One region of the Undibacterium sp. GrIS 1.2 genome, then DNA from elsewhere that is predicted to be linked to it. Evidence: predicted binding sites of a transcription regulator. Region 1 holds the regulator's gene; the other holds the start of a gene.
What was found. Region 1 encodes LexA, which represses DNA repair genes until DNA is damaged. Its sites were predicted from a motif close to ACTGTATNNNNATACAGT; they were not measured.
Positions count from the first base shown of each region.

Region 2: a site for LexA is predicted at 2,847-2,864, ahead of imuA (translesion DNA synthesis-associated protein ImuA). Genes of this name have one in related genera too.

Region 1 covers NZ_JBEONP010000029.1:53,007-57,400, forward strand. Annotated here, with positions in the region: gene lon (endopeptidase La) at 1-1,393, shown strand, start outside; gene lexA (transcriptional repressor LexA) at 1,787-2,461, opposite strand; gene rpsF (30S ribosomal protein S6) at 2,727-3,095, shown strand; gene priB (primosomal replication protein N) at 3,126-3,425, shown strand; gene rpsR (30S ribosomal protein S18) at 3,435-3,719, shown strand; gene rplI (50S ribosomal protein L9) at 3,747-4,199, shown strand.
Region 2 covers NZ_JBEONP010000020.1:77,682-82,075, reverse strand. Annotated here, with positions in the region: gene AAKU61_RS10850 (error-prone DNA polymerase) at 1-470, opposite strand, end outside; gene AAKU61_RS10845 (Y-family DNA polymerase) at 477-2,030, opposite strand; gene imuA (translesion DNA synthesis-associated protein ImuA) at 1,957-2,709, opposite strand; gene AAKU61_RS10835 (hypothetical protein) at 3,050-3,277, shown strand; gene bamE (outer membrane protein assembly factor BamE domain-containing protein) at 3,572-4,084, opposite strand.

The sequences.
Region 1 (4,394 bases):
ACAGCGCGTTGACAAACTGAAAGCGCCAATATTGTGTTTGGTCGGCCCTCCAGGTGTAGGTAAGACCTCTCTTGGTCAATCTATTGCACGTGCTACTAATCGTAAGTTTGTACGTATGGCGTTGGGCGGTGTTCGTGACGAGGCAGAGATTCGCGGTCATCGACGCACTTATATTGGTTCTATGCCCGGTAAGATATTGCAAAGCTTATCGAAAGTAGGAGTACGTAATCCATTATTTTTACTGGATGAAGTAGATAAAATGGGGGCGGATTTCCGTGGCGACCCGTCTTCTGCGTTGCTTGAGGTGCTAGATCCTGAACAAAACCATACTTTTTCTGATCATTACATCGAAGTTGATTTCGATTTATCAGATGTTATGTTTGTAGCGACCTCTAATTCATACAACATTCCGCCAGCTTTGTTGGATCGTATGGAGGTTATTCGTTTGTCGGGTTATACCGAAGACGAAAAAGCTAGCATTGCCCAGCGTTACTTACTTCCTAAACAAATTAAAAATAATGGTTTGAAGGATGGTGAAATCAGTGTTGCTGAAAGTGCTATTCGAGACATTATTCGTTATTACACTAGAGAAGCAGGGGTACGTTCCTTAGAGCGTGAGTTATCAAAAATTTGTCGCAAAGTCGTTAAGATGCTCTTACTTAAAAAGAGTGAGAAGAAAGCAACGATTACATCAAAAAATCTGGATAAGTTTTTGGGTGTTCGTCGTTACGATTTTGGTGTGGCGGTCAAAGATAACCAGGTTGGACAAGTCGTTGGTCTTGCGTGGACTGAAGTCGGCGGCGATTTATTGACAATTGAAGCAGTTGCAATGCCTGGTAAGGGTGGCGTGATACGTACCGGTACTTTAGGTGATGTGATGAAGGAGTCGATTGAAGCTGCTCGCACTGTAGTTCGCAGTCGTGCGAAGCGCTTGGGTATTAAGCCAGATGTGTTTGAAAAAAGTGATATTCATATTCACGTTCCAGAGGGGGCAACGCCAAAAGATGGTCCTTCCGCTGGTATTGCTATGACGACAGCTCTGGTATCTGTTTTTACCGGGATACCGGTACGTGCAGATGTAGCGATGACTGGTGAGATTACCTTGCGTGGTGAAGTATTGCCTATCGGTGGTCTAAAAGAGAAATTATTGGCAGCGCATCGAGGCGGAATTAAGACGGTTTTAATTCCTGAAGAGAATGCTAAAGATTTAACTGAGATTCCTGATAACGTCAAAAATAAGCTGGAGATCATTCCAGTGCGTTGGATAGATAAAGTGTTAGAAATTGCTTTAGAGCGTCAGCCAGTTGCTTTGACTGATGAAGAAGTTTTAGTAGCTGCTACGGCCACTAAAGTTGAAGGTGGCGTCGATGTTGGTGGTGTTGTAAAGCATTGAGCCTGATCTGAAATTTGGTTTTCATCAGATAGTTTTCTCTGATTAAAACTGAAGAAAGTAAAATGGTCACTAGTTATCTAGCGGCCATTTTTTTCATAATCGATTTTCTGGGTTATCTAATTTATAAATTATTACCAAAATAGTAAATTAAATTGACCGACAATTTAACTTTTGTCGAGACGATGAAAGTAGGCTCGATAAACATGAAATTTTATTCATTTAATCGGAGTACGTTCATACTATGGGTGAGTATATTTTAATTGTCCATGCAATAATTGAGTAAAATCATGTTTTTCAAAAAGATTGTGGGGAGTATATTGATTGAGTTGGGACGTGACAGATGAAATTTTTTATTTTATTTACTGATACTGCCAATACCTAGTAATACATAACTTAAGTCCAGGCTCTGACCAGCCCAACGGCTAAACCTTCAAGTGAAAAGTCTTCGTCAAGTTCATTAATCTTGATATTGGGATAATCAGGATTTTCTGCTAATAGCTCGATCATATTCCCTGATTTTTTATAGCGTTTAACCGTAACATCATCCCCCATACGGGCAATCACGATTTGTCCATTTTTTGCTTCGTTAGATTTTTTTACTGCAAGCAAATCACCATCAAAAATACCGGCGTCACGCATAGACATACCACGCACTTTGAGCAGGTAGTCTGGAATAGCTGAAAATAAGGCTGGATCAACTTGATAGGTTGTGTCCACATGCTCTTGCGCAAGAATGGGAGATCCTGCCGCTACTCTGCCAACTAGCGGCAAACTAAGTTGCATTAGTGATGGATGGGGTAGCGCTAATTGAGCAATATAGTTAGGCCTAGCCTTGGTGCTTCCATTGCTTAGTATGGAATCAAGCAATCGTATGCCGCGTGAGGTACCCGGAGCAATTTCAATAACTCCTTTGCGCGCTAGTGCTTGCAAATGCTCTTCCGCTGCATTGGTGGAGCGAAAACCTAATTCATTTGCAATTTCTGCTCTTGTTGGCGGAAATCCAGTATTTTGGATCGCGTCCTTAATTAAATTTAAAATCTGTTCTTGGCGAGCGGTGAGTTTTAGCATGATCGAATTCCAATCGTGTAGTTGTGAGACTGGGTTTATATGCAGCCTGTATTTTTGTACAGTATAAACCTAAAATCTTTTTCATCTCAAAATTTTTTTAAGTCCTCTCAATGGGTGTGTTGCACATAAATTGGTAGCAGTAAATGTAATAAGCTATTGAAACTATTGAGTAAATTATCAAAGTGCAGTATAGTTGTGGGCTTTCCTCTTCCCGCACTCGTCTTGACGCCGAGGCGGGCTATTAAATTGTCCACAAGGAGAATATATGCGTCATTATGAAATCGTATTTATCGTACATCCGGATCAAAGCGAGCAAGTGCCTGCAATGATCGAGCGTTACAAAGCCACAGTTGTTGCACGTAGTGGTCAAGTACACCGTATTGAAGATTGGGGCCGTCGTCAATTGGCATACATGATTCAAAAACTGGCAAAAGCACATTATGTTTGCATGAACATTGAGTGCGATGCTGAGACTCTGATTGAGTTGGAAACCGCATTCAAATTCAATGATGCAGTTCTGCGCCACCTCACAGTCAAAATGAAGAAAGCTGAAACAGCGCCATCTCCAATGATGAAATCTGTTCAGAAAGAAGATGCTGCTAAAACGCAACGCGTAGAAGCGCCAGCAGCATAATTGACACGTTAGAGGACGCTACATAAATCAGTGAATCAGCTTAAAGTCGTTGCCAGCATTGTAGAAAAATCGGCGCTGCGTTTTACACCAGCCGGAATTCCGATAGCCTCTGCGGTACTGATACATAGCTCTAAGCAAACGCAAGCAAATGCCCAACGTGTAGTCGACTTTGAAATCAATGCGCTAGCCGCAGGAGAAATTTCAAAGCGATTTATGGAAATAGAGTTAGGTGTTGTAATGCAATTCACAGGTTTTTTGTCGCGCAAGAACCGTAACAGCAAAAGTCTCGTATTTCACATTACTGAATTCGAGACAAATTTACTAGATTAGGAGCCACAAATGGCATTCGGTAAAAAATTTGACAAAAGCAAACTGAAAAATAAGCGCCCACAACAAAATCCATTGTTCAAGCGTAAAAAATTCTGCCGCTTTACAGCCGCACATGTAGCGCAAGTTGACTACAAAGACGTCGATACATTGAAAGATTTCGTGCAAGAAAACGGCAAAATCATGCCAGCACGTTTGACAGGTACTAAAGCTTTGTACCAACGTCAAGTCGACACAGCGATCAAACGCGCACGCTACTTAGCGTTGCTGCCGTACACTGATTTGCACACAGCGTAATTGACGACAAGGTACTAGGAGAAAAATATGCAAGTTATTCTGATTGATAAAGTCGTTAATCTCGGCAATCTGGGCGATGTAGTTAAAGTTAAAGACGGTTACGCACGTAACTTCTTGATCCCACAACGTATGGCTCGCCGTGCTACAACTTCAGCGATTGCTGAATTCGAAGCAAAACGCGCAGAGTTGGAAAAAGCAGCAGCAGCACGTTTGGCTGCAGCACAAGCTCAAGGCGAAAAATTGTCTGGTTTGACTGTACAAATCTCGCAAAAGTCTGGTGTTGATGGTCGTTTGTTTGGTTCCGTAACCAACTTCGACATCGCTGAAGCATTGACCAAGCAAGGTTTTGCTGTTGAAAAAGCGCAGATTCGTTTGCCACAAGGTCCGTTGAAGATCGTTGGCGATCATTCTGTTGCCGTTGCTTTGCACACAGACGTAGTTGTTGATGTGACCGTTGCTATCTTGGGCGAGCACGCTTAAGTTTTAGTCGCATAGTATTTAAAAAAGCCGGGTTCGCCCGGCTTTTTAACGTTTACGTCGCTAAGATTGAGCGATCAATTAGTCTTGGCAGTCAGGTATTGATTTAATTAATTTGGTATTTTAAAGCTTGCAGCATAAATGGTATTTACTATTTTTTAATAGCGGCTGTGCCTGTTATCTTAGTAATAAATGGTC
Region 2 (4,394 bases), on a different contig from region 1:
GTTCTTGCCAGTGTGATGAGTTCAGATAAATTGCCATAACCTTGCCGATTTTTTGCCAGAGCTATCAGGGAAGGCGGTGGCATAGATTCCTGCTTGTGCGTTTGAGTGTCCGTTTGGAACTCAGCCTGAATCGTCGTAGGATTGTTAGCAGCGCTTTTCATCAAAAAATCAGGAAGCTCAACCGTGCCAGAGAGTTTGAAATAACTACCGACAATCAGAGGCAGCGTGGTTTTTTTCGCCGCGACATGTGCGCGTACAACACCGGCTAATGAGCATTCATCCGTGACTGCTAAAGCGGAATAATTGAGTTGTGCAGCGCGTGTTGCCAACTCTTCTGCATGGGAAGCACCCTGTAGAAAACTGAAGTTGGACTGACAAAACAGCTCGGCATATTCCGGTAGTGCATAAGGCAGTGATAATTGCGTAGACACTGGAGGTGATGTTGGCGGCAATAAGGGTGGATTTGTCATGATGGATCAGCCAAAGACACCATGTACAAACCAGCTGGCATTGGTATCAGTTTGCTCATTTTGCCGTTCACCCAGCCGTTCTCGATAAATCCAATAGCGTACATGCGCTGGATTTTCTGCTACGAAGTAATCACGTGTTACTAACTGCCCATTCCACCAGCCAGCTTCTATTCTTTCTGCACTTGTCAGTAGTTTGAGTGGCGCCTGGTAATAAGGTCTGTGTTGCCGTATTTCGATAGCGATCGCTTTTTCTAATAGCCACATAGGGCGGGATGCCTGTAGGGGTGGTTGCTGTTGTTGACATTGCTTTTCTGTTGCCTGCTGGTGAATCACCGATGTCCAGTGATTTGCTATTTCAGGCCGGTGATCGGCTTGTGGTGCGGCCTGCAAAACCTGATTGTCACCCAAACGTGCTACCAGCAATTCCAGTAAGCGATGGTGATTTTCGGCGTAGGCTTTGGGTTCCGGGAACAGTGTCGCATTGGGGACATGCATTGCTTGAACCTGGCTGGCATCCAAGCTGACGGCGATGACGGGCGCCTCAAGCTTCACTTGTGCCAGACGTTCTTTGAGTAAGCGTACCAGGTGATCTTCGCGCCAGACTGGTTCGGCTAACAGAATACTTAACAGAGTGGGCGCAATAGCTTGCCGGCCACGTTCATGTTCTAGTTGTAAATCGACTTGCGATACTGCGAGTTGCTTTGCCGTCAGCCATCCCATCAATTGTGTTAGCAGACTACGAATAAAAGCCAGGACCATTTCTGCATGTTCTATCCGGTCGGGCATGTCAATACGGACTTTGAACTGAGGCGGAATTGCGATCCACTCGAATAGCTCGACTTGTTCACCATAGGCTTGGTCTAGTACATCGAGAATCTGTTTGCCGCAACGACGTTTCAATCCGGCGCGCGGCAGTTTTTGTAGCGTCCCCAAGTGATCACAGGCAATGCCGCGCAGCCAGTCCAGCCAAGGAGTCGCAGCGGGGAGCAGATGCACAGGCAGACTATCCAGACTTTGCACTAGCTTGTTCAATTTTAAAATTCTTGTTGCCGGAGGTCGTTGCCGTCTACTTTTACTGGAATGCTTGTTGAGCTTGTCGGCAGTGCTAGCAGCATTACGTGCAAGCAGCCATGCACCCATCGCGGTTGGTGCGCAACTGAGTGTGATGGTCATTCCCATCACGCGCATGGTTTCTTTAATCCGGCGACATAAGGCGCGGATGCCACCAAACAGCCGCAAGCTCGCTCCGATATCCATCAACAAACAATCATGTCCGGCATAAGCTACTTGCGGCGTGTAGTTTAATAATGCCATCGCCACTTGTTGTAGGGTGCGTGTTTCCAGTGCTGGCTGGCGCTGATAGAACAACGCGGATGGCAGCAACATTTGCAAACCTGCTTTACGCATGCCAATCTGTGCACCGGACTGGCGTGCCAGAGCGGATGCGCAGGTGATCCGGTTTTGCTCCAGCACGACTGTAGCCTGCTCAGTTAACCAGTTCGGACGAAAAATTTCTAGCTGCAACAGTGGCAAGTGCAGGGCGATCCAAAGGCGTGTCATTGATCAATCCGGTAGACAAAACAGGTGAATGAGAGGGGCTTGCTAAGTTAGGCAATAAAAATGAAGGCATCGTCAGAAACAACGGCTGTTCTCGCCGGATGCCGCGTCTTTTGATCAATTGAATTTGTACGCCTTCTAAGGTAGGGGCGACTTGCAGGCGTAATGGCGCAGGTGAGGGTGAGTCGGCACAAGTGCTTGGTCGCATCATGAAAAAAACTGTTTCCCCACCTTGAGCCGCAAGATGCAGACGACGTAAGGCTTCTGAACGGATCTGCGTTTGCCACAATAACAAGGCAGCGCAACTGCCACTACGTAAAACCTGTTCTGCCGCCCACAGAGCATCGGCTTGTTTTTTACTCCGTATCCATACACATTGTGAAAGCGGTATGCCAAATGCATTTAAGGCTAACAATTGCGGCGCATAAGGCGGCTGTATGAATACAATCGAGCCTCCATCTTGTCTGGCAAGTCTGGACAAAACAGGATGCAATAAGCTCAATTCAGCACTACCGTGATGCTGGAGCAGTAACTCAATCAAACAACTTCGCGGCCATCCACCACCGGGTAATTCTGCCGACAGCGCTGGAAAACTGCTTTCTACACAAGCGACATGGCTACGCGCCAACTGCGATGCACGCCACAAAGAGGGATGAATTTGATCTGGGGTGAGGGAAGACATAGATATTGAAATAAACACTTTAATAGATAGGACTTACGCAAAACTGCCTCAGTTGTGTTGCCGCGCTTAAGCGTACTTAAAGTACTGCTTTCGTCGCTGCGTCTTGCCGGGATAATTTTTTATAAGTCCAAATAAATACTGTACGTATATTCAGTATAATATTTAAATCATCTATTTTTCAATCACTTAGCGAAATAAGGAAATAAATAAAATACTGATTGCATATACAGTATTTTGTGCTAAAGTATGTTTTGTCGTATCGCTTTAGCTCTATCGCTTTTTTTATTCAACAAACTTATTACCACTTTTTATTCATTTACTGATTTGGAGACGGTTCAATATGGCACACCTTGATAATTCCTTTGACGGACAATTTAGCTTGCAACTCGCCCCAACATCATTTTTGATGCGATTGGGTAGCCGTGAAATTTTTGTCTGTCGTGATTTCCGCAAACGTTATTACCACGTCAATCCGTTGATGGATTTTTCGACAGGGATAGAGGCGGGACATCTGGAACTATTGTTGTTCCGCAAGTGGTTGATCATCTTCTCTAAAGCAAGATGGTAGTCGGCAGGTGATCACAAGTCACGGGTGTATGTTTCTGCCCTTGCTTCTGATCGTTGGATTAAACCTAGAAACGGCAGTTGGGCGAGTCTGAGTGTGCATTTTTTTCGGTTTTTCCCAGCAAGGCGAGACGCAACCTTCATGTTTCAACTAGGAGCAATGCAGTTGGGAAGCCGAAAAAGTATGCAATCAGATTGGTAGCGCTCTTATCAGAACGGTGACGGTGAAAACACTGACATGAGTCAATTGAATCAACTACTTATTTATACTGACAAGCGGTCAACGACCGTTTCCAGGTTAATGGCGGGATCGACGTTCGCTAGGGTCGCGCAAGGGATCGGGTCCGTTTTCCAACTTGCTCACAATCCCGGCTTGATCAAAATACACAGACATTAGCGAATCCCACACACCGCTTTCTTTGTAGGGATATGACCAGGTTTCTAGTTGTACTCGTGGGAAAAAGCCAGTTTCGCTCGGTGCTCCGATGATTTTTAGTACGCTGGCTTTGTCGGATTGTCCTACTTTGATTTGAGCAAATTTTTGCAGACTTAATACCTGCTCATAAGAGATCAGCTTACCATCAGAGCCGATACGCGCCATGTGTGTTGCCTGTGCCATCCTACCGCGCATGTATTCCAGTAAATGCTGATCACCATCCTGGTAGATATGTGTTGGCTGACCCAATTGTGCGATGACTTCTGCCTCGGTTTGACCGGTCTTAATTGTTCCAACGCCCCAGCTTACACAGGAAGATAAACTGAGTACGGCGAGTAGTAGGCCAAGCATCTTTAATAAGCGTGGGGCTATCATCATGATCTCCATTCTGGCTTTTATCAAGCCAAGCTATTATTTATACTGATGGTGAGTATGTTTTTAACGTCCAATAAATTATTGGACGTTAAGCTATATTTTAAAGAATTAATAGGGGAGTATATTAATTCTGCCAAGCCATTCATATTGCAACATGTGTTTTGATGCTGCATAGGTCACTTAGCGTTAAGCTTAGATCTCTTACCCAATAAATTCCAGTTCTTATCCAGACGATATCTGGTCAATAAGTTGTAGCCATTTTTAAGTTCTGATGTGCGTCTGAACGATTTCAGGCTTTAACCCAGATTTT